2 regions of the Streptomyces sp. NPDC001700 genome follow, and region 2 is predicted to be linked to the other one. Evidence: riboswitches for the same ligand, from Rfam matches in the RefSeq annotation. Region 2 holds a riboswitch; the other holds the start of a gene.
The links. Region 2 has a riboswitch for S-adenosylmethionine ahead of ACWC5C_RS01705 (aminotransferase class V-fold PLP-dependent enzyme). Riboswitches for the same ligand answer to the same signal wherever they lie in the genome.
Positions count from the first base shown of each region.

Region 1: linked by a shared signal. The riboswitch ahead of thrC (threonine synthase) and the one ahead of ACWC5C_RS01705 (aminotransferase class V-fold PLP-dependent enzyme) in region 2 are both predicted to bind S-adenosylmethionine.

Region 1 covers NZ_JBSFGE010000003.1:282,044-292,864, forward strand. The annotation lists gene ACWC5C_RS06960 (Cmx/CmrA family chloramphenicol efflux MFS transporter) at 1-1,001, shown strand, start outside; gene ACWC5C_RS06965 (DUF4031 domain-containing protein) at 1,023-1,292, opposite strand; gene ACWC5C_RS06970 (hypothetical protein) at 1,324-1,680, opposite strand; gene ACWC5C_RS06975 (MurR/RpiR family transcriptional regulator) at 1,783-2,715, shown strand; gene murQ (N-acetylmuramic acid 6-phosphate etherase) at 2,794-3,864, shown strand; gene groL (chaperonin GroEL) at 3,963-5,588, opposite strand; gene ACWC5C_RS06990 (cold-shock protein) at 5,907-6,113, opposite strand; gene ACWC5C_RS06995 (MoaD/ThiS family protein) at 6,569-6,844, opposite strand; gene thrC (threonine synthase) at 6,841-8,133, opposite strand; SAM riboswitch class I at 8,151-8,292, opposite strand; gene ACWC5C_RS07005 (glucosyl-3-phosphoglycerate synthase) at 8,492-9,463, shown strand; gene ACWC5C_RS07010 (alpha,alpha-trehalose-phosphate synthase (UDP-forming)) at 9,536-10,821, shown strand, end outside.
Region 2 covers NZ_JBSFGE010000001.1:371,806-382,626, forward strand. The annotation lists gene trpD (anthranilate phosphoribosyltransferase) at 1-833, shown strand, start outside; SAM riboswitch class IV at 1,248-1,365, shown strand; gene ACWC5C_RS01705 (aminotransferase class V-fold PLP-dependent enzyme) at 1,537-2,901, shown strand; gene ACWC5C_RS01710 (Lrp/AsnC family transcriptional regulator) at 2,908-3,189, opposite strand; gene ACWC5C_RS01715 (rhomboid family intramembrane serine protease) at 3,186-3,896, opposite strand; gene ACWC5C_RS01720 (hypothetical protein) at 4,038-4,283, shown strand; gene ACWC5C_RS01725 (NYN domain-containing protein) at 4,318-5,676, shown strand; gene ACWC5C_RS01730 (NlpC/P60 family protein) at 5,939-6,964, shown strand; gene ACWC5C_RS01735 (NlpC/P60 family protein) at 7,140-8,228, shown strand; gene ACWC5C_RS01740 (hypothetical protein) at 8,259-9,533, shown strand; gene ACWC5C_RS01745 (glycosyltransferase family 4 protein) at 9,767-10,821, shown strand, end outside.

The sequences.
Region 1 (10,821 bases), on a different contig from region 2:
TCGCGTTGCTCGCCGTCTTCGGGCTCGGGCAGGTCGCGGGGGCGGTGGCGCCGTCGTATGGGGTGTTGTTCGCGTCGCGGGTGGTGAGCGCGCTCGCGTGTGCCGGGTTCTGGGCCGTGGGGGCGGCGGTGGCCGTGTCGTTGGTGCCGGTGAACGCGCGGGCGCGGGCCATGGCGGTGATGGTCGGCGGGCTCAGCGTCGCGAACATCGCCGGGGTTCCGGCCGGGGCGTTCCTGGGCCAGAACGCGGGATGGCGCGCCGCCTTCTGGGCGGTCGCCGGGCTGTCGGTGCTCGGGCTGATCGGCGTGATCGCGCTCGTACCGCGTACGGAGGTGCCGACCGGGGAGGACCGGCCGCGGCTCCGGGCCGAGCTGCGCATCTACCGCGACCGGCAGGTCTGGCTCGCGCTGGTCACCACCGCGCTGAGCGGAGGCGCGGTCTTCTGCCTGTTCTCGTACCTCTCGCCGCTACTCACGGACGTGGCCGGGCTGGACGAGGGCTGGGTGCCGACCGTGCTGGCGCTGTTCGGGGTCGGCGCGCTGATCGGTACGGCGGTCGGCGGGCGCATCGCGGACGCGCACCTCTTCGGGACGATGTACGGCGGCATCACCGCCTCGACGGTCGTGCTGACGGTCCTCGCGCTGACCGCGCACAGCCCGATCGCGGCCGTGGGCCTGGCGCTGATGCTCGGCTTCACCGCCTTCTTCACCGCGCCCGCGCTCAACGCCCGTATGTTCAACGTCGCGAACGCCGCCCCGACGCTCGCGGGCGCGACCACGACGTCCGCCTTCAACATCGGCAACACGGTGGGCCCCTGGCTCGGCGGCCTGGTCATCGACGCGGGCTGGGGCTACCCGGCGGTGGCCTGGACGGGCGCGGCCCTGGCCGGTACGGGCATCGTGACGACGGCCCTCGCGGCCCGGCTGCATCGTACGGAGGGGGCCTCGCGGGTGATCGCCTCCGGTCAGGCCGCCACCCCCGCACACGAGACGGTCCGGTAAGACGAGCGAGACGGTCCGCCCTCAGCCCCGCGCCACCGGCTTACGGCGACGCAAGCCCGCCGCCGTAAGCCTGCGCAGCAGCTCCTTGCTGCCCACCTCCTCCGCCCCCGCCCGCACCGCCCGCGCGTAGAGGTCGCTCGGGACGTCGTAGTGGTCGCGGTCGAAGCCGCGGCGCGGGGCGCCGATGCGGGTGGCGAAGGCGTGGAGTTCGTCGTACGAGACGTCGCTCACCAGGTGGGACCACATCCGGCCGTGGCCCGGCCAGGAGGGCGGGTCGATCAGTACGGCCATCAGATCAGCCCGGAAAGAATCAGCGCCGCCATCAGAGGGTGGTCCCCAGCGAGCCCACCGGCGCCACCGCGACCGCCGTCTTGCCGCACACCCAGTGCGGATCGGGGCCCAGTTCGGGTTCCACGTCGAGGGCGTGGAGGTCGCCGCCCCGGGTGCAGACGGGGCACAGGGGCCAGCGGCCGTAGCGCTCCAGCAGGGCGTCCTGGACGTCCTGGGCGACCAGCCCGGACACGAAGGCCACGCCTTCCGGCCATTGCTCGACCCACCAGCGGCGGTGCGCGATGGCGTCCTCGACGAGCGAGACGATGTCGGCCTGGGCGACGTCTCCCGCCGCGAGGTCGGCCAGGACGAGCGCCCGTGCCGCGTGCAGTGCATGTTCGAGCTTCATGGGTCCCATTGTCACCTTTGCTTCGTCGCGCCGCCTTCCCGCGTACGGAATGGCATCGCGCGCGGTCTTGACTGACCTCGTGGCCGGAAATAGTTTTCAGATGTGAGCAGTAAGTTGAAGGAAACTTTCACTCCCCTCACCGACCCCGCCGTGCCCGCCCCCGCCGCCCTCGCGGCGAAGGTCCGCACCCTGGGCCCGTCCATGACCCGCTCGATGCAGCGCGTCGCCGAGGCCGTCGCGGGCGATCCGGCGGGCTGCGCGGCGCTCACCGTCACCGGTCTGGCCGAGCGTACGGGCACCAGCGAAGCCACCGTCGTCCGTACCTCCCGACTGCTCGGCTACCCCGGATACCGCGATCTGCGCCTCGCGCTCGCCGCGCTCGCCGCGCAGCAGGCGGCGGGCCGGGCACCGGCCGTCACGGCGGACATCGCGGTCGACGACCCGATCGGGGACGTGATCGCCAAGCTCGCCCAGGAGGAGCAGCAGTGTCTGGCCGACACCGCCGCCGGGCTCGACCCCGGCCAGGTCGAGGCCGCGGTCGCCGCGGTCGCCGCCGCCCGCCGGATCGACGTATACGGCGTGGGCGCGTCGAACCTGGTCGCCCAGGACCTGGCCCAGAAGCTGCTGCGGATCGGTCTGATCGCGCACGCGCACGCCGATCCGCACCTGGCCATCACCAACGCCACCCAGCTGCACTCCCGCGACGTCGCCCTCGCGATCACCCATTCGGGGCGGACGACGGACGTCATCGAGCCGCTGCGCGTCGCCTTCGAGCGCGGGGCGACCACCATCGCGATCACCGGCCGCCCGGACGGCGAGATCGCGCAGTACGCGGACCTCGTGCTCACCACCTCCACCGCGCGCGAGAGCGAGCTGCGCCCGGCGGCGATGTCCAGCCGCACCAGCCAGCTGCTGGTGGTGGACTGCCTGTTCATAGGCGTGGCGCAGCGCACGTACGAGAGTGCGGCGCCCGCCCTGTCCGCCTCGTACGAGGCCCTCGCGCACCGGCACGACCCCCGCCCCAGCCACCGCTGAGCCGGGTCCCGCCGAGGGACCCGCGCCCGCACCGCCATCCCCCACCGTCACGCTTACGTAGGGAAGAGCCGCTTCGCCATGACTTCCGCCGCCGATGAGCAACAGCAACAACAGCAGCAGCAGGAACGACAGGAGCAACAGCTCCGCGCCCAGCTGGAGACCCTGACCACCGAGGCGTTCCGCCCCGAACTCGCCGAGATCGACCGGCTCGACACCGTCGAGATCGCCCGCATCATGAACGCCGAGGACGCCGGGGTCCCCGCCGCCGTCGCCGCCCAGCTACCCCGGATCTCCGCCGCCATCGACGGCATCGCCGCGCGCATGGCGGGCGGCGGGCGGCTGATCTACGCGGGCGCGGGCACCGCCGGGCGGCTCGGGGTGCTCGACGCGAGCGAGTGCCCGCCCACCTTCAACACCCCGCCGGACCGGGTGGTCGGCATGATCGCGGGCGGGGCGGACGCCGTGGTGTCGTCCGTCGAGGGCGCGGAGGACAGCGCGGAGCTGGCCGCCGAGGACCTGGACCGGCTCGGGGTCGGGCCGGGCGACGCGGTCGTGGGCGTCTCGGCGTCCGGCCGCACCCCGTACGCCGTGGGCGCCGTCGAGCACGCCCGCCGCCGGGGCGCGCTCACCGTCGGGTTGTCGTGCAACACGGGCTCGGCGCTCGCGGCGGCCGCCGACCACGGCATCGAGGTCGTCGTCGGACCGGAGCTGCTGACCGGGTCCACCCGGCTCAAGGCCGGTACGGCGCAGAAGCTCGTGCTCAACATGATCTCGACCATCACCATGATCCGGCTGGGCAAGACCTACGGGAATCTGATGGTCGACGTGCGCGCGTCGAACGAGAAGCTGCGGGCGCGCACCCGCCGCATCGTCGCTCTCGCGACCAGCGCGACCGACGCGACCAGCGCGACCGACGCGACCAGCGCGACCGACGCGACCAGCGCGACCGACGCGACCGACGCGACCAGCGCGACCAGCGCGACCAGCGCGACCGACGAACAGATCGAGAGCGCGCTGACGGCCACCGGCTGGGAGGCCAAGAACGCCATCCTCACCATCCTCGGCGGCGTGGACGCGCCCACCGCCGAGAAGCTGCTCGCCGAGGCGAACGGCCACCTGCGAGCCGCCCTCGAAGCGGCCACAGAATAAGAAACGGCGGCGGGGCGGCACCCCTTGGGAGAAAGGGTGCCGCCCCGCCGTCGTCAGTGGACGGTATGACCGACCGGCGCGCGGGGCGCCGAAGCCGATCAGAAGTCCATGTCACCGCCCGGCATGCCGCCCGGGGCGCCCGCCGGAGCGGACTTCTCGGGCTTGTCGGCGATGACGGCCTCGGTGGTGAGGAACAGCGCGGCGATCGACGCGGCGTTCTGCAGCGCGGAGCGCGTGACCTTGGCCGGGTCGATGATGCCCTCGGCGATGAGGTCGATGTACTCACCGGTCGCGGCGTTGAGGCCGTGACCCGGGGTCAGGTTGCGCACCTTCTCCACCACGACGCCGCCCTCAAGGCCGGCGTTGACGGCGATCTGCTTCAGCGGGGCCTCCAGGGCCAGGCGCACGGCCTGGGCACCGGTGGCCTCGTCGCCGTCCAGCTCCAGCTTCTCGAAGACCGAGACGGTCTGGAGCAGGGCCACGCCACCACCGGCGACGATGCCCTCCTCGACGGCGGCCTTGGCGTTGCGCACCGCGTCCTCGATGCGGTGCTTGCGCTCCTTCAGCTCGACCTCGGTCGCGGCACCGGCCTTGATGACGGCCACGCCGCCCGCGAGCTTCGCCAGGCGCTCCTGGAGCTTCTCGCGGTCGTAGTCCGAGTCCGAGTTCTCGATCTCGGCGCGGATCTGGTTGACGCGGCCCTGCACCTGGTCGGTGTCGCCGGCGCCGTCCACGATGGTGGTCTCGTCCTTGGTGACGGTGACCTTGCGTGCGCGGCCGAGCAGGTCGAGACCGGCGTTCTCCAGCTTGAGGCCGACCTCCTCGGAGATGACGGTGCCACCGGTGAGGATGGCGATGTCGCCGAGCATGGCCTTGCGGCGGTCACCGAAGCCCGGAGCCTTGACGGCGACGGACTTGAAGGTGCCACGGATCTTGTTGACGACCAGGGTCGCCAGCGCCTCGCCCTCGATGTCCTCGGCGATGATCAGCAGCGGCTTGCCGGACTGCATGACCTTCTCGAGCAGCGGGAGGAGGTCCTTCACGCTGGTGATCTTCGAGTTGACGATCAGGATGTACGGGTCGTCGAGCGACGACTCCATGCGCTCCATGTCCGTCGCGAAGTACGGGGAGATGTAGCCCTTGTCGAAGCGCATGCCCTCGGTCAGCTCAAGCTCGAGCCCGAAGGTCTGCGACTCCTCGACCGTGATGACGCCTTCCTTGCCGACCTTGTCCATCGCCTCGGCGATGAGCTCGCCGATCTGGGTGTCGGCGGCGGAGATGGAGGCGGTGGAGGCGATCTGCTCCTTGGTCTCCACGTCCTTGGCCTGCTCAAGGAGCTGGGCGGAGACGGCCTCGACGGCCTTCTCGATGCCGCGCTTGAGGGCCATCGGGTTGGCGCCCGCGGCTACGTTGCGGAGGCCTTCCTTGACCAGCGCCTGGGCGAGGACGGTCGCGGTCGTCGTGCCGTCACCGGCGACGTCGTCCGTCTTCTTCGCGACCTCCTTGACCAGCTCGGCGCCGATCTTCTCGTACGGGTCCTCGAGTTCGATCTCCTTGGCGATGGAAACACCATCGTTGGTGATCGTGGGGGCGCCCCACTTCTTCTCGAGGACGACGTTACGGCCCTTGGGGCCGAGGGTGACCTTGACGGCGTCGGCGAGCTGGTTCATCCCGCGCTCGAGGCCGCGCCGCGCCTCCTCGTCGAACGCGATGATCTTGGCCATGTGAAGTGGTCCTCCCAAGACGGGGTGGATTGCTCCGGACCGCGCCTGGCGCCCGCGACGGACGGCCTGCCTGCCGTGCGGTTCCTTGCCCCGCACGACGTCGGCTTGCCTCACCGACCCGATCCTTCTGTCACTCTCACCTTCAGAGTGCTAACGCAATAATTAGCACTCGCCCCATGAGAGTGCAAGCGCCCGAGGGGCGTCAAGAGAGCCGACCGGGAGGGGCGGAGGGGGCCCTCGCGGACATGCCAGAGGGCCCGCCCCCTCGCGGGGTGCGGGCCCTCCGGCGTTTCAGTCAGCTGCCTCGCGTTCGGCGCGTCAGCCTACGGCCACGCGGACCATGTCCGCCTGCGGGCCCTTCTGGCCCTGCGAGATCTCGAACTCGACCCGCTGGCCTTCCTCGAGGGTGCGGTAACCGTCCATCTGGATCGCACTGTAGTGGACGAACACGTCCGCACCACCGTCGACCGCGATGAAGCCGTACCCCTTCTCCGCGTTGAACCACTTGACGGTGCCCTGAGCCATTCCTAACTCCCCTATTGCTGGCCCTTGCGCAGGACCGCACTCCGCGGACCCGGGTCAGACCTCACCCCCCGAGTCGAGGGGGGTGTGCGCCGGAACGCGTCGACCGCCGCTGAATGTATCCGTCCCAACGCCCTCTGCAACAGGTCAATTGGACGAGAATTCTGGGCACGGCCGATCGGTAAAAAGTGGAGAATTCCCGTGAAGCTCGGGCAAACCCGGCGGGACATAGGGCGCCAACCCGACAAATCGCGCACACACTTTGCGCACAAGTTGACGAGTTCTCATATGCGGTTCCGGCGCCGGGGCGGATGAGGTAGCCCGGGCCCATTGAGGGAAGCGGGGCAACTCTATCGCGATTCCAAACACGGAATCGCCCCGTCCGCTTTTCCCGGACGGGGCGATTTCCTGAGGTGAGCGGGGTGATGGGGCGTCAGCAGACACCCATCACCGCGGGGTCAGCCACCCGCGACCGCGGGGATGATCGACACCCCGGCGCCGTCCGGCGTGGCCGTGTCCAGGCCCTCGGCGAAGCGCACGTCGTCGTCGTTGACGTAGACGTTCACGAAGCGGCGCAGCTTGCCGGTGTCGTCCAGGACGCGGGCCGCGATGCCCGCGTGGTTCTTCTCCAGGTCCGTCAGAACCTCGGAGAGGGTCGCGCCCTCGGCACTGACCTCGGCCTGGCCGCCGGTGTAGGTACGCAGGATGGTCGGGATTCGGACGTTGACGCTCATGCGAGGCCTGCCTCTCGGAACGAGTCAAGGGTGGGGCGGATGATGGCGGAGGGGCCCGTGGTGGGGGCCACCGCGTCGAGGGTCTTGAGGCCGTCGCCGGTGTTGAGGACAACGGTCGTCAGGGACGGGTCGAGGAGCCCGTCCTCGATCAGCTTCTTGGTCACGCCGACGGTCACGCCGCCCGCGGTCTCCGCGAAGATCCCCTCGGTGCGGGCGAGCAGCTTGATCGCGTCGACCACCTGCTCGTCGGTGACGTCCTCGACCGCCCCGCCGGTGCGGCGCGCGATGTCGAGGACGTACGGGCCGTCCGCCGGATTGCCGATGGCCAGCGACTTGGCGATGGTGTTCGGCTTCTGCGGGCGCACCACATCGTGGCCCGCCTTGAAGGCGGCGGAGACCGGGGAGCAGCCCTCGGCCTGGGCGCCGAAGATCTTGTAGGGCTTGTCCTCGACCAGACCGAGCTTGATCAGCTCCTTGAGCCCCTTGTCGATCTTGGTGAGCTGGGAGCCGGAGGCGATCGGGATGACGATCTGGTCCGGCAGCCGCCAGCCGAGCTGCTCGCAGATCTCGTACGCCAGGGTCTTGCTGCCCTCGCCGTAGTACGGCCGCAGGTTGACGTTGACGAAGCCCCAGCCCTCGCCCACGGGGTCGCCGATCAGCTCGCTGCAGAAGCGGTTGACGTCGTCGTACGTGCCCTCGATGCCGACCAGCTCACCGCCGTAGACGGCGGCCATGACGACCTTGCCCGCCTCCAGGTCGTGCGGGATGAAGACGCACGAGCGGAAGCCGGAACGCGCGGCCGCGGCGCCCACCGCACCGGCCAGGTTGCCGGTGGAGGAGCAGGAGAGGGTGGTGAAGCCGAAGGTGCGGGCCGCCTGGACGGCGATGGCGACGACCCGGTCCTTGAAGGAGTGGGTCGGGTTGCCGGAGTCGTCCTTGACGTGCAGCTCGCCGGTGACGCCCAGCTCACGGGCGAGCCGGTCGGCCTTGACGAGCTGGGTGAAGCCCGGGTTCAGACTGGGGAGTGTGGCCACGTCCGCGGGGACGGGCAGCAGCGGCGCGTAGCGCCAGATGTTGTCGGGGCCGGCCTCGATCTGCTTCCGCAGCCCCTCCGGGTCGCCGCTCGGCAGCTCGTACGCCACCTCGAGCGGCCCGAAACACGATCCGCACGCGAAGATCGGGCCGAGGTCGAAGCGCTCACCGCACTCGCGGCAGGACAGGGCGACGGCGGGGCCGAAAGCGGCGGAGGCGGCGGAAGTGGTTGAGCTTTCGACAGATTGCACAGCCATGGAGGCGAGGCCCTTTCTCCTCATCTTCCTCGGGACGCATTTCGCCACGAGACGGAATTGGCACCTTCCCGAGCTGGGAGCCTCGCTACAGAACGCGAGACCAGCTGGATGGTTGCCGGGGCTTCAACGGGCCGTTCCCTCTGCCCCTCTGGATGAGCGGTATGGCCGCCGGGCCGGACCCGGGGCGTTTGTCCGCACGGTGCCCCCGACATACGAAGGTCATGTGCGCTGTTCAAGACTGTAACCGACGGCCCGGAGGGTTGAGCCAGCCGTCCGAACCGCGAGATGGATCACAACGATCATCACGACGATCATCACGACGATCACGCCGAGCGATCACAGCAGGGAGACGAAACAGGTGCTGGATGAGGTGGAGCGCTGGCTGGAGCACCGCTCCTGGTCGGCCGACGACCGTCCGCTGGACCGCCTGCTGGCCGCGAAGCGCGACACGGCGACGGCGGGGACGGCGACGGCGGGGACGAGCGTCAGCGTGGTGCTGCCCGCGCTGAACGAGGAGGCGACCGTCGGCGAGATCGCCGCCGCGATCCGCCGCGATCTGATGACCGAGGCCGTGCCGCTCGTCGACGAGCTGGTGGTGCTGGACTCCGGTTCCACCGACCGCACCGCCGAGGTCGCCGCGGCCGCCGGGGCGCGGGTGGTGCACCGCGACGCGCTGCTGCCCCGGCTGCCCGCGCTGCCCGGCAAGGGCGAGGTGCTGTGGCGGTCGCTGCTGGCGACCAGCGGCGACATCGTCTGCTTCATCGACGCCGACCTGCGCGAATTCGACGCGCGCTTCGTCTCCGGGATCGTCGGGCCGCTGCTCACCGACCCCGGGGTGCAGCTGGTCAAGGGCATGTACGACCGTCCGCTACGGGATACGGCGGGCCAGGGCGGGCGGGTCACCGAGCTGGTCGCCCGGCCGCTGCTGAACCTGCACTGGCCGCAGCTGGCCGGTTTCGTCCAGCCGCTCGGCGGCGAGTACGCGGCCCGGCGCTCGCTGCTGGAGCGGCTGCCGTTCCCCGTCGGGTACGGGGTCGAGCTGGGCCTGCTCGTCGACGCGCTGCACACCGTCGGGCTCGACGCCCTCGCCCAGGTCGACATCGGCGTGCGCAAACACCGCCACCAGGACGGCAAGGCGCTCGGCCGGATGGCCGCGGCGATCTACCGCACCGCCCAGCTGCGGCTGGCCCGCGGCCATCTGGTGCGGCCCCGGCTGACCCAGTTCGAGCGCGGCGAGAACGGCTTCGAGCCCCGGACCACGGCGGTGGACACGGAGGAGCGGCCGCCGATGATCGAGATCCCGGAGTACGCGGAGCGGCGCGCCGCCTGAGTCCGCCGACTCTTCCGGGGCAAGAAACCGTACGTACGTTTGCGCGGCATGCCCGATGGCTAGGCTCGCGACATGGCCGTTGAGCGCGCCGTCGAGCGCAGCGCACCGATCCTCGTCGCGTCCAACCGCGGCCCGGTCTCGTACGCGCTGGGCGCGGACGGTTCGCTCACCCCCAAGCGCGGGGGCGGCGGGCTGGTCTCCGGGCTGAGCGCGATCGGGCCCGACGCGGGGGCCGTATGGGTGTGCGCCGCGCTCGGCGACGGCGACCGCGAGGCCGCGCGCCGCGCCGGGGCCGGGCACTTGACCTCGGCCGACACCGGCGGGCAGCAGGTACCGCCACACCGGACACCCCCGCAGGACCGGACCGGCCATCTGCCCACCGCCCACACCGGCGGCCAGCAGGTGCGGATGCTGGACATCGCGCCGGACGTCTTCGCCGCGGCGTACAACGGCGTCGCGAACTCGGTCCTGTGGTTCGTCCACCACCTGCTCTACCAGACCCCCATCGAGCCGGTCTTCGACGCGGAGTTCGCCGCCCAGTGGGAGGCGTACGAGACGTACAACGCGGCCTTCGCCGACGCGCTCGCCCAGGAGGCGGCCGAGGGCGCGGTGGTGCTGGTGCAGGACTACCACTTGGCGCTGGTCCCAGGACTGCTCCGGGCGCGCCGCCCCGACCTGCGGATCGGCCACTTCTCGCACACCCCGTGGGCGCCCCCGGACTACTACCGGCTGCTGCCGGACGACGTCGCGGCGGGCGTGCTGCGCGGCATCCTCGGCGGCGACCGCGCCGCCTTCCTGACCGGGCGCTGGGCCGCCGCGTTCGCCGACTGCTGTGCGGCAGTGCTGGGCGCGGAGGTCGTCCGCGCGGCCGACGGTTCGGCGGCCGCCGTGCGCTTCGAGGGCCGGGAGACCCGGCTCGGGGTGCACGGCCTCGGCGCCGATGCCTCCTTCCTGCTGGAGCGGTCGCGGGCGGCCGATGTCGGCGAGCGGCTGAGCGCGCTGCGCGAGCAGATCGGACCGGACCGGAAGACGATCGTCCGAGTGGATCGCACCGAGCTGTCGAAGAACATCGTGCGCGGGCTGCTGGCCTACCGCCGCCTGCTGGAGACCCACCCCGAGTGGCGCGAGCGCGTCGTCCACGTGGCCTTCGCCTACCCGTCGCGCCAGGACCTCGCCGTCTACCGCGACTACACCGAGCGGGTACGGGTCCTCGCCGACGAGATCAACGCGGAGTACGGGACGGAGGGCTGGCAGCCGGTCGCGCTCCATGTGAAGGACGACTTCGCCCGCTCCCTGGCCGCCTACCGGCTGGCCGACGTGGCCCTCGTCAACCCGATCCGGGACGGCATGAACCTGGT
Region 2 (10,821 bases):
CGATCGAGGTGCCCGGGCGGACCGTCGACATCGTCGGCACGGGCGGCGACCGCGCCAAGACCGTCAATATCTCGACCATGTCCGCCCTCGTGGCCGCCGGTGCGGGCGCGCGCGTGGTCAAGCACGGCAACCGTGCCTCGTCCTCCGCGAGCGGCGCCTCCGACGTCCTGGAGAAGCTCGGCGTCAACCTCGACCTGAGCCCGGCGCGGGTGGCCGAGATCGCCGAGGAAGCGGGCATCACGATGTGCTTCGCGGTCAAGTTCCACCCGTCGCTGCGGCACGTCGCGGCGGCCCGCCGCGAGCTGGGTATCGCCACCCCGTTCAACTTCCTCGGCCCGCTGACGAATCCGGCCCGGGTGGCCTGCCAGGTGACGGGCGTCGCCGACGCGCGGATGGCGCCGATCATGGCCGGGGTGCTGGCCGAGCGGGGCTCGTCGGCGCTGGTCTTCCGGGGCGACGACGGTCTGGACGAGCTGACCGTGACCGCGACGTCCCAGGTGTGGGTGGTCCGGGACGGCACGGTCCGGCGGGAGTCTTTTGACCCGCGCGACATCGGCTTCGAGCTGTCTCCGGTGGAGTCCCTGCGGGGTGCCGATGCCTCCCACAACGCGGACGTCGCCCGCCGCCTGCTCGCGGGCGAGACGGGCCCCGTCCGCGACGCGGTCCTCCTCAACTCGGCCGCCGCCCTGGCGACCCTGGACTGGTCCGCCGAGCCTGCCGATACCCCCCTTACGTCCCGTATCGCGACGGCCGTCACCCGAGCCGCCGAGTCGATCGACTCGGGCGCGGCCCGCGAGGCGCTGGAACGCTGGGTCCGCGCGAGCAACGCGTAGCGCCCGCCGGGGGGTTAGCCCCCACCCCGCCCCTTCCCGAAACCGGGACTCCGCCCCGGACCCCGGGTGCGGGCCGGTGGCCGGGTTGTGCCCACCCGTTCCTCCCCCAGCTACCGCTGGGAGGTGCCCCCCGGCGGAACGATTGCCCACAACATTTCCAAGGCTCCGGCCGTCCCCCAGCCCGACGAGCAAACCCGGCCCCGGCCAGGTAAACCCGGCCCCGGCCGGGCAAATCCAGCCTCTCCGGCGTTTGAGGAGCGGGGTGCAGGGGCGGAGCCCCGCAATGGGGTCCGGGGCGGAGCCCCGGCGGGGGTCCGGGGGCGGAGCCCTCGGTTTCGGGAAGGGGCGGGGTGGGGGTTTCCAGCATGCGGACGGGCGGGGGGCTTCGCGGGGCGGCATGGCATACTCGCCCCAGGTCACGAGCGACAGCGACTTCGGCCCCGGCCCGCTGTCCGGCAACCCTCCGTCCGTGGCGGGGTGCCCCGGGTGATGACCAGGCCGCACGCAGCGAGGCGTGCGGCAAGCGCGGACCCCTCGCACTAGGGGTCCTGGTGGTCGAGGGAGTTCTTCCGTGACGCAGCGAATGCGCTAGGGCCGCAGCGCCCCGTTTTCCCCCCAGCTCCGCGCGGAGCCACGGTGCATCACACCCGCCCGCGCGTTGAGCGAGTTCCGCATGCTCGCACACCCATCGGGAGAATTCGCCATGTCCGCATGCCCTTCTGCAGTCGAGATCCCCGCCCTGCTCCCCGTCCTCGGCAGCGATGTCACCGTGCCGCTGGTCACCGGCGGCGAGGTCACCTACGCCGCGCTCGACTACGCGGCCAGCGCGCCCGCCCTGCGCAGGGTGTGGGACGACGTCGCCGCCTACGCCCCGTACTACGGGAGCGTCCACCGGGGGGCGGGTTACCTCTCGCAGCTGTCGACGGACCTCTTCGAGACCAGCCGCAAGGAGGTCGCGGCGTTCCTGGGGTGCCGGGAGGACGACCAGGTGGTCTTCACCCGCTCGACCACCGATTCGCTCAACCTGCTGGCCGCCGCGCTGCCGACCGGCACCGAGGTGTTCGTGTTCGAGACCGAGCACCACGCCTCGCTGCTGCCGTGGGAGCGGCGGGAGGACACCCGGGTGACCTACCTGAGCGCGCCGCGCTCGCCCCAGGAGGCCGTGGAGACGCTGGAGAAGGCCCTAGCCGGACGGGACGGCGGCGGCCCGGCGCTGGTGTGCGTGACGGGCGCGTCGAACGTGACGGGCGAGCTGTGGCCCGTACGGGAGCTGGCCGAGGCGGCGCACGCGCACGGTGCCCGTATCGTCCTGGACGCCGCGCAGCTGGCCCCGCACCACCCGGTGGACATCGCGGAGGCGGACGTCGACTGGGTGGCGTTCTCGGGGCACAAGCTGTACGCGCCGTTCGGGGCGGGCGTCCTGGCGGGCCGGGCCGACTGGCTGCGCGAGGCGAGCCCGTACCTGGCGGGCGGCGGCGCCAGCCGTAAGGTCGCGCGCCGGGACGACGGCGGGGTGGACGTCGAGTGGCACACCACCGCGGCGCGCCACGAGGCCGGTTCGCCGAACGTGATCGGGGTGTACGCGATCGCCTCGGCCTGCAAGGCGCTGTCCGAGGCCGGGTTCGACGGCCTGGTGGCGCGGGAGCGGCAGCTGATCGCGGAGGTGCGGGAGGGTCTGGCGGAGGTGCCGGAGGTGCGGCTGCTGTCGCTGTTCGGCGACGACGCGCCGCGCGTGGGCGTGCTGTCGTTCGTGGTGGACGGCTGGAACAGCTCGCACTTCGCGGCGGCGCTCTCCGCCGAGTACGGGATCGGCGTCCGGGACGGGCTGTTCTGCGCGCACCCGCTGCTGCGGACCCTGCTGGACAGCGAGCCCGACGAGCCGGGGGAGTGCGGCGCGCCCGAGGCCGCCCCGGGCGAGCGCGCGCTGAACGCGATCCGGGTCAGCTTCGGCGCGGGCACCCCGGACGAGCATGTGGAGCGCTTCGTACGGGCCGTGAAGGAGCTGGTCCGGGACGGCGCGCGGTGGGACTACCGCACGGAGGACGGCCGCTGCGTGCCGGTCTCCTAGAAGGAACTAGCTGTCCAGGCCGATGGCGAACGCCGCTTCCAGGTCGTGCTGCGAGTACGTGCGGAAGGCGATGTGGGTCTCGGTGGAGGCCACGCCGGGGACCTTGGAGATCTGGCCCGGGATGATGTCCGCGAGGTCGTCGTGCTGGGCCACCCGCACCATCGCGATCAGATCGTGCGCGCCGGTGACCGAGTAGACCTCGCTCACGCCCTCGATCGCGGCGATCTTCTCGGCGATCTCGGGGATCCGGTCCACGCTGGTCTTGATGAGCACGATCGAAGTGATCACGGCTGGCTTTCTCCCTCGCTGGGCCTCGCTGCGCCGCCCACTCTATCCGGCCGCCCGAAGCGGGCCCACGCGTAGAGAAATCCGAGGGTGAAGCCCACGAGGTGGGCGAGGTAGGCCACCCCGGGACGGGCGTCGGCCTGGCGGGCGGCGAGCCACTGGAGGGTGACCCAGAAGATCAGCACGGCCCAGGCGGGAAAGCGCAGCGGGAGGAAGAAGAGGAACGGGAACAGGCTGGTCACCCGGGCGCGCGGAAAGAGCCAGAGGAAGGCGCCGAGGACGCCGGAGATGGCACCGGAGGCGCCGACCAGCGTCTGCGGCGAGGAGGCGTGGGCGACGGCGTAGCCGAGGAGGGCGAGATAGCCGGTGCCGAGGTAGAAGAGCGCGAAGTGGATACGCCCCATGCGCTCCTCGGCCATCGCCCCGAAGACGTAGAGAAACAGCATGTTGCCGAGGAGATGCAGCCAGTTGCCGTGGACGAAGAGCGCGGTCAGCGGGGTCAGCGGCTCGGCGGGGGTGCCGCTCCACAGGGCGCTGGGGACGACTCCCCAGCGCTCGAAGTACGCGGTCTGGGCCTGGAGAAGGTCCCCGTCGGAGCCGTAGCGGGGGTCGAGCCCGGAGGCCGGTCCGAGGACGAAGATCAGGCAGCAGCTGATGATGAGGGCGTACGTCATCACGGGACGGCCGGACTCCGCCGACTTCTCGATCATGGGCAGATCATCGCGTACCCGGCACAACCTGCACAGAGCGCCTCGCCGCCGCCCAGGGGCGGGTACGGGCCCGACACCGCCCGGGTCTCAGGCCGTAGGGTTACAGGACGCCGATGAGCCGAGAAGCGAGGACGCGACACCATGGCCGTTCCCACGCCGACAGCCGAGACCCGCTGGCGCTGCACGCTGTGCGGCAACCTCACCCGTTTCGATGTGACCCGCTCGACGAAGGCGGTGGAGTTCGTGCATCTGGACCTGGCCGGGGAGGCTCGGGTCGAGGAGCGCGATGTGGTCAGTGAGACCATTGAGTCAGTGCGTTGTCGCTGGTGCAACGCGGTCGACCAGATCGAGCTGGTGGACCGGCCGAGCACGAACGCGAAGGCCTGAGAGAAGGCCTGAGAGACGGAGCGAGGAGAAGGTCGTGGACCGGACGGGCGGGCCCGGGACGGCCGGTGACGCCGAGGGCGTCGCCGAGGCGCTGGACCGCCCCCTGCCGGAAGGGGTGCGGCGGCGCGTGGTGGCGCTGGTCGCCGACGCGTTCGGTGGGCTGACGGTCACCGAACTGCCACCCCAGCTGCGGCAGTACGCCCGGTTCACCCCGAATCGGCGCGCGAAGTTCGCGGGGAACGCGATGGCCGCCGCGGTGGAGAGCGACCCCGTCTTCCGGCAGCGGATCGGGCAGCGGCTGCGCGAGACCCAGGCCGAGCTGGCCGAGGCCATCGAGGGCGGTTCGCCGCCAGCGGCCGCCGATCCGGTGGACGTGGCGGCGGTGGCGTACGTGCTGCGCCCGGTGGGCTGGGTGAAGCTGGTCGAGGCGGCGGGCGAGGAGGCCCAGCGGGCCTCGGCCGAGCGGGCCGGTGAGGAGGCGGAGCGCGAGCTGCACCGGCTGCGCGAGGAGCTGGCCGCCGCCCGCGCGTCGTCCCGTAAGGAAACGGAACGGATCCGCGCCGAGCTGGACGCGGCCCGTAAGGAAACGGACGCGGTGCAGCGCAAGCTGCGCAGCGCGCAGAGCGATGTGAAGCGCGGGGCGGCGGCGCTGCGCAAGGCCGAGGGCGAGCTGGAGACCGTGCGCTCGGAGGCGGCGACGCGGCAGGCGGCCGCCGACGGTGAGGCGCGACGGCTGCGGGCCCGGCTCTCGGAGGCGGAGTCGGCGCTGGAGGCCAGCCGGCGGGCGGTGCGCGAGGGCCGCAGCGTGGAGGACATGCGGCTGCGGCTGCTGCTGGACACGGTGCTGGACGCGGCCCAGGGGCTGCGCCGCGAACTGGCGCTGCCGCCCGCGTCGATGCACCCGGCGGACACGGTGGACGCGGTCGAGCCGGGGAAGATGACGCCGAAGGACATAGCGACCAGGGCGCTGTCGGAGACGGATCCGGCGCTGCTGGACCAGTTGCTGGAGCTGCCGCAGGCACATCTGGTCGTGGACGGCTACAACGTCACCAAGACCGGCTATCCGACGATGCCGTTGGAGAAGCAGCGGCTGCGGCTGCTGGGCGGCCTCGCGGTGCTCGCGGCGCAGACCGGCGCGGAGATGACGTGTGTCTTCGACGGCGCGGAGCTGGCGGCTCCGGTGCTGCTGGCGCCGCCGCGCGGCGTACGGGTCCTGTTCAGCAAGCCCGGCGTGACGGCGGACGAGCTGATCCGGCAGCTGGTGCGGGCCGAGCCGCCGGGCCGTCCGGTGGTCGTCGTGTCGACCGACCGGGAGGTCGCGGACGGGGTCGCGCGCGCCGGAGCGCGCCCCGTGGCATCCGCCTTGTTGCTCAAGCGGCTTGCGCGTACCTGACCGTCGCTCAGTATCAGCACAGCGTCAAATGACCGTCACTGCCCGTGCGATGTTTGTAAAAGATGCGCCTGTGGCCAATTTTTTCGTCGTTGGGATTTGAACGGATCACGGCAGGGTCACTAATGTCGGCTCGAACCTTCGCGCGGTAGATCACCCATCCGGGGTGACAGCGGGGGTACCGTCGAGTCCGCGGCGTATCCGTGGAGCCGGGGTCGCTTTTCCACCCCCGGTAGGCGGCCGGAGGAAGAAGGAGATCGCCTTCGTGGCGTCCCACCGTCGACCCAAGCAGCCGAGCCGCACTCGGGTAACCGTACTCACGGCGACCGCCGCAGCCGCCGTCGCGCTCACGTCCCAGGCCGCCCAGGCCGCTCCGAAGCAGGACAAGAAGGACGTCAAGGAGCAGGTCGACAAACTCTACGAAGAGGCGGAGCAGGCGACCGAGAAGTACAACGGCGCCAAGGAGAAGCAGGAGAAGCTGGAGCAGCAGGTCGGCGACCTCCAGGACAACGTGGCGCGCGGTCAGGAGGACCTGAACAAGCTGCGCGACGGCCTGGGCTCGATGGCCACCGCCCAGTACCGCACCGGCGGTATCGACCCCTCCGTACAGCTGATCCTCTCCTCCGACCCGGACACCTACCTCGACAAGGCGTCCACCCTCGACCAGGTCAGCGGCAAGCAGGCCGAGTCGCTGCGGAAGATCGCCGACAAGCAGCGCACGCTCAAGCAGCAGCGCGAAGAGGCGTCCACCAAGCTGCAGGACCTGGCGGACACCCGGAAGGCCCTGGGCGACAAGAAGAAGCAGATCCAGGGCAAGCTCACCAAGGCCCGCAATCTGCTCAACACCCTCACCGAGCAGGAGCGCGCCAAGCTGGCGGAGGAGGAGCGCGAGCGCGCCAACCGCGCCAGCAGCCGGGCCGACCTGGGCACCGACGTGCCCGACTCGCAGCGTGCCGCCGCCGCGCTGGCCGCCGCCAAGACCAAGATCGGCTCCCCGTACGTCTGGGGCGCCACCGGCCCGTCCTCCTTCGACTGCTCCGGCCTCACCGGCTGGGCGTACCAGCAGGCCGGGGTCCAGCTGCCGCGCATCTCCCAGGACCAGGCCAACGCCGGTACCCAGATCGGTCGTGGCGAGCTGAAGCCCGGCGACCTGGTGATGTTCTACAGCGACCTGCACCACATAGGCCTGTACGCGGGCAACGGACAGGTGCTGCACGCGCCCAAGCCCGGCGCCAATGTGCGTTTCGAGTCGATGGACAACATGCCGTTCCAGTTCGGCGTGCGGATCTGACGTCCGTTCGGGCGAATCGGTACAACTCCCCACGACTCCCGCCCCGTCGGTGACCTGCGGTCTCCGGCGGGGCGTCAGTTTGTGTGCCCGCGATCGGCTTTGGACCCGGGGTGGTCGCGCCGCTACTGTCTGCGCGCAGTTCCTCACCGACTCCGCGGAAGGGAGTGCGGCTCCCATGGCGTCCTCTCGCCGCATCTCGAAACCCGGGCCCGTCCGGGCCACCGTCGTCCTCACCGCCGCCTCGGCGGCCGCCGCCACCGGCGCCGCGCTGGCCGCCCCGGCCGGGGCCGAGCCCCACGACACCACCTCGGTGGGCCACTCCTCGGCCCGGACCGCCGCCGACCGGATCGACCGGCTCTACGAGCAGGCGGAGCGGGCCACCGAGCGCTACAACGCGGCCAGCACCCGCACCCACCGGCTGCGCCGCCAGGTCGACCGGCTCCAGGACCGGGCGGCCCGTGGCCAGGAGCGGGTCAACCGGATGCGGGTGGCGCTCGGCGCGATCGCGGGCGGGCAGTACCGCACCGGCGGCTTCGACCCCGGTCTCGCGCTCCTGCTCTCCTCCGACCCGGCCCACTACCTCGACCAGGCCGCCATGCTGGACCGCATCAGCAGCCGCCAGGCCGGTCAGCTACGGGTCCTGGCGCGCGCCCAGCGCACCCTGCGGCAGCAGCGCACCGAGGCCGCGGCGCAGCTGGTGAAGCTGGAGCGCGGCTGCCGGGCCGTCGCCCTCCACAAGCGCGAGGTCCAGCGCAAGCTGGCCACCGCGCGACGGCTGATGGGCGCGCTACGGCCGGGGGAGTACGAGACGTACGCACGCGCCTCGCGCGCCGGAGATGGGCGCGGGTACGGGGCGCACGGCATGCCCGGCGCGCCCTCCGGTGGCCCGCACGCAACCACCGGTCCCGGCCCGTCCTCGCCGCGCGCCGCGGCGGCCTTCGGCGCGGCGCGGGCCGCGCTCGGCCTGCCGTACGCCTGGGGGCAGGCCGGGCCCACCGCCTTCGACTGCTCCGGGCTGACCCAGTGGGCGTACCGCCGCGCCGGGGTGGCGATCCCGCGCACCTCCCAGGCCCAGGCGCACACCGGGCAGTCCGTACTGCTCTCCCAGGCCCGCCCCGGCGACCTGGTCGTCTATCGCTCCGACGCCGGGCACGTCGCGATGTACGCCGGGGGCGGACAGGTCATCCACGCGCCCTACCCGGGGGCGGCGGTCCGCTACGACCCCGTCGGCATGATGCCGATCTTTTCCATCACCCGCGTCTGAAGCGCGGCGGCGGCTCGTACGATCTATGGCGTGACGGGTCGGTGGAGATCGGGGCGATGGCGGACGGCACTCTGTCTGCCGGTGGTGTGGGCGCTGCCGCTGGCCGCGCTCGCCGCGTGCGGTACGTCCGTACCGCCCGACGACCCCGCGGGGCGTGACGGGCGCGCCGTGCAGCGCATGCTCGACCAGCGCGCCGCGGCGGTCCGCAGCCGCGACGCGGGCGCCTTCCTCGCCACCGTCGACCGTGGCTCGGACGGCTACCGGGCCGAGCAGCGGCGGGTGTTCCGGCGGCTGTCCGCCGTCCCCCTGCGCTCCTGGACGTACCGGCTGGTGCACACCGGCGGCTTCCGGCCCGCCGACGGCACCGGCCGCCGCCTCGCCGCCCAGGTCGAACTCCGCTACCGGCTCGCCGGATACGACACCGCGCCCGTCGTCGCCCCCCAGTATCTGACGCTCGCGCAGCGCGGCGGGCGGTGGTTCGTCGCCGCCGACGACGGCCGGGTGGACGGCAAGCGCGGCGTCGACCAGCTGTGGGACCAGGGCCGGGTCGACGTCGTCCGGGGCAAGCACAGCCTCGTCCTGGGCGTCGGCCAGAACCGCCGCCTGCTGCGCGGCGTCGCCGCCACCGCCGACCGGGCCGTGCCCGCCCTGGACCGCGTCTGGCCCGGCTCCTGGGCGGGGCGCGTCGTCGTCGAGGTGCCCGCCTCGCTGGACCGGATGGCGGCCCTGCTGGGGGCCTCCGCGGGCGGCTACCGGGGCATCGCGGCCGTCACCACCGGTGAGGTGGGCGGGGCGAGCGACTCCTCGCCCGCCGACCGGGTGATCGTCAACCCCGACGCGTACCGGGCGCTGGGGGACTTCGGCCGTCAGGTCGTGATCACCCACGAGACGGCCCATGTCGCCACCCGCGCCGCCACCACCGCGGCCACCCCGCTGTGGCTCTCCGAGGGCTTCGCCGACTGGACCGGCTACCGCACCCCTGGGCGCACCCCGCGCCAAGTCGCCCCCGAACTCTCCGAGTCCGTCGCGAGCGGCCGCCTCCCGAAGGCCCTCCCGTCCGACGATGCCTTCCGCTTCGGCAGCCGCCCGGATCGTCTCTCCGAGGCGTACGAGCAGGGGTGGCTGGCTTGCCGGATGATCGCCGATCGGTGGGGGGCGGGGAAGCTCGTCGCCCTCTACCGCGCGGTGGGCGCCGCTCCGCGGCGGGAGGGGGCGGTGGAGGCGGGGCTGCGCGATGTGCTGGACGTCAGCCTGCCGGAGTTCACGGCGCAGTGGCGCAAGTACGTAGCCACAGCCCTGAGCTAGCCCCGCCGGGGCTGTGTGCGGCTCCGCCGGGTGGGCCCTGGGATTTCGTCGCCGGGTGCGGCCCGGTGGCCGCGTTGTGCCCACCCGTTCCGCCCCGGCGGAACGATTGCCCACAACGCTCCAGCCTCTCCGGCGATTGAGGAGCGGGGGCCGGGGCGGAGCCCTGGTTTCGGGAAGGGGCGGGGTGGGGGACTTGGCGGCGCGGCCGCACCCACCCGGTACTGTCGGGCCCGATGGACAAGACCCTGCTCGTGACCAACGACTTCCCGCCCCGCCCCGGCGGCATCCAGGCGTTCCTGCACAACATCGCCCTCCGCCTGGACCCGGAGCGGATCGTCGTCTACGCCTCCACCTGGACCCACGGAGAAGAGGGCAAAGAGGCCACTGCCCGCTTCGACGCCGAGCAGCCGTACCCCGTCATCCGGGACCGTACGACGATGCTGCTGCCCACGCCCCGCGTCACCCGCCGCGCCACCGAGCTGCTGCGCGAGCACGGCTGCGGCTCGGTGTGGTTCGGCGCCGCCGCGCCGCTCGGGCTGATGGCGCCCGCGCTGCGCGCGGCAGGGGCCAGGCGGGCGGTGGCGACCACGCACGGGCACGAGGCCGCCTGGGCCCAGCTCCCCGCCTCCCGCGCGCTGCTGCGCCGCATCGGCGAGGGTACGGATACGATCACCTACCTCGGCGAGTACACCCGCTCCCGCATCGCCGACGCGCTCACCCCCGAGGCCGCCGCCCGCATGGTGCAACTGCCGCCGGGGGTGGACGAGAAGACGTTCCACCCCGGCTCCGGCGGGGACGAGATCCGGGCAAGGCTGGGGCTCGCGGAGCGGCCCGTCGTGGTGTGCGTGTCGCGGCTGGTGCCGCGCAAGGGGCAGGACACGCTGATCGAGGCGATGCCGCTGATCCTGAAGCGGGTTCCGAGCGCGGCGCTGCTGATCGTCGGCGGCGGCCCGTACGAGAAGGACCTGCGGCGCCTCGCCGAGTCGACGGGCGTGGCCGAATCCGTACGCTTCACCGGCCCGGTGCCCTGGGCGGAACTGCCCGCCCACTACGGCGCGGGCGACGTGTTCGCCATGCCGTGCCGTACGCGGCGGCGCGGGCTGGACGTCGAGGGCCTGGGCATCGTCTACCTGGAGGCGTCCGCGACCGGCCTTCCGGTGGTCGCCGGGGACTCCGGCGGCGCACCGGACGCGGTGCTGGAGGGCGAGACCGGGTGGGTGGTGCCGGGCGGCTCCGCGGAGCAGAGCGCGGAGCGGATCGTGGCCCTGCTGGAGGACGAGGCGCTGCG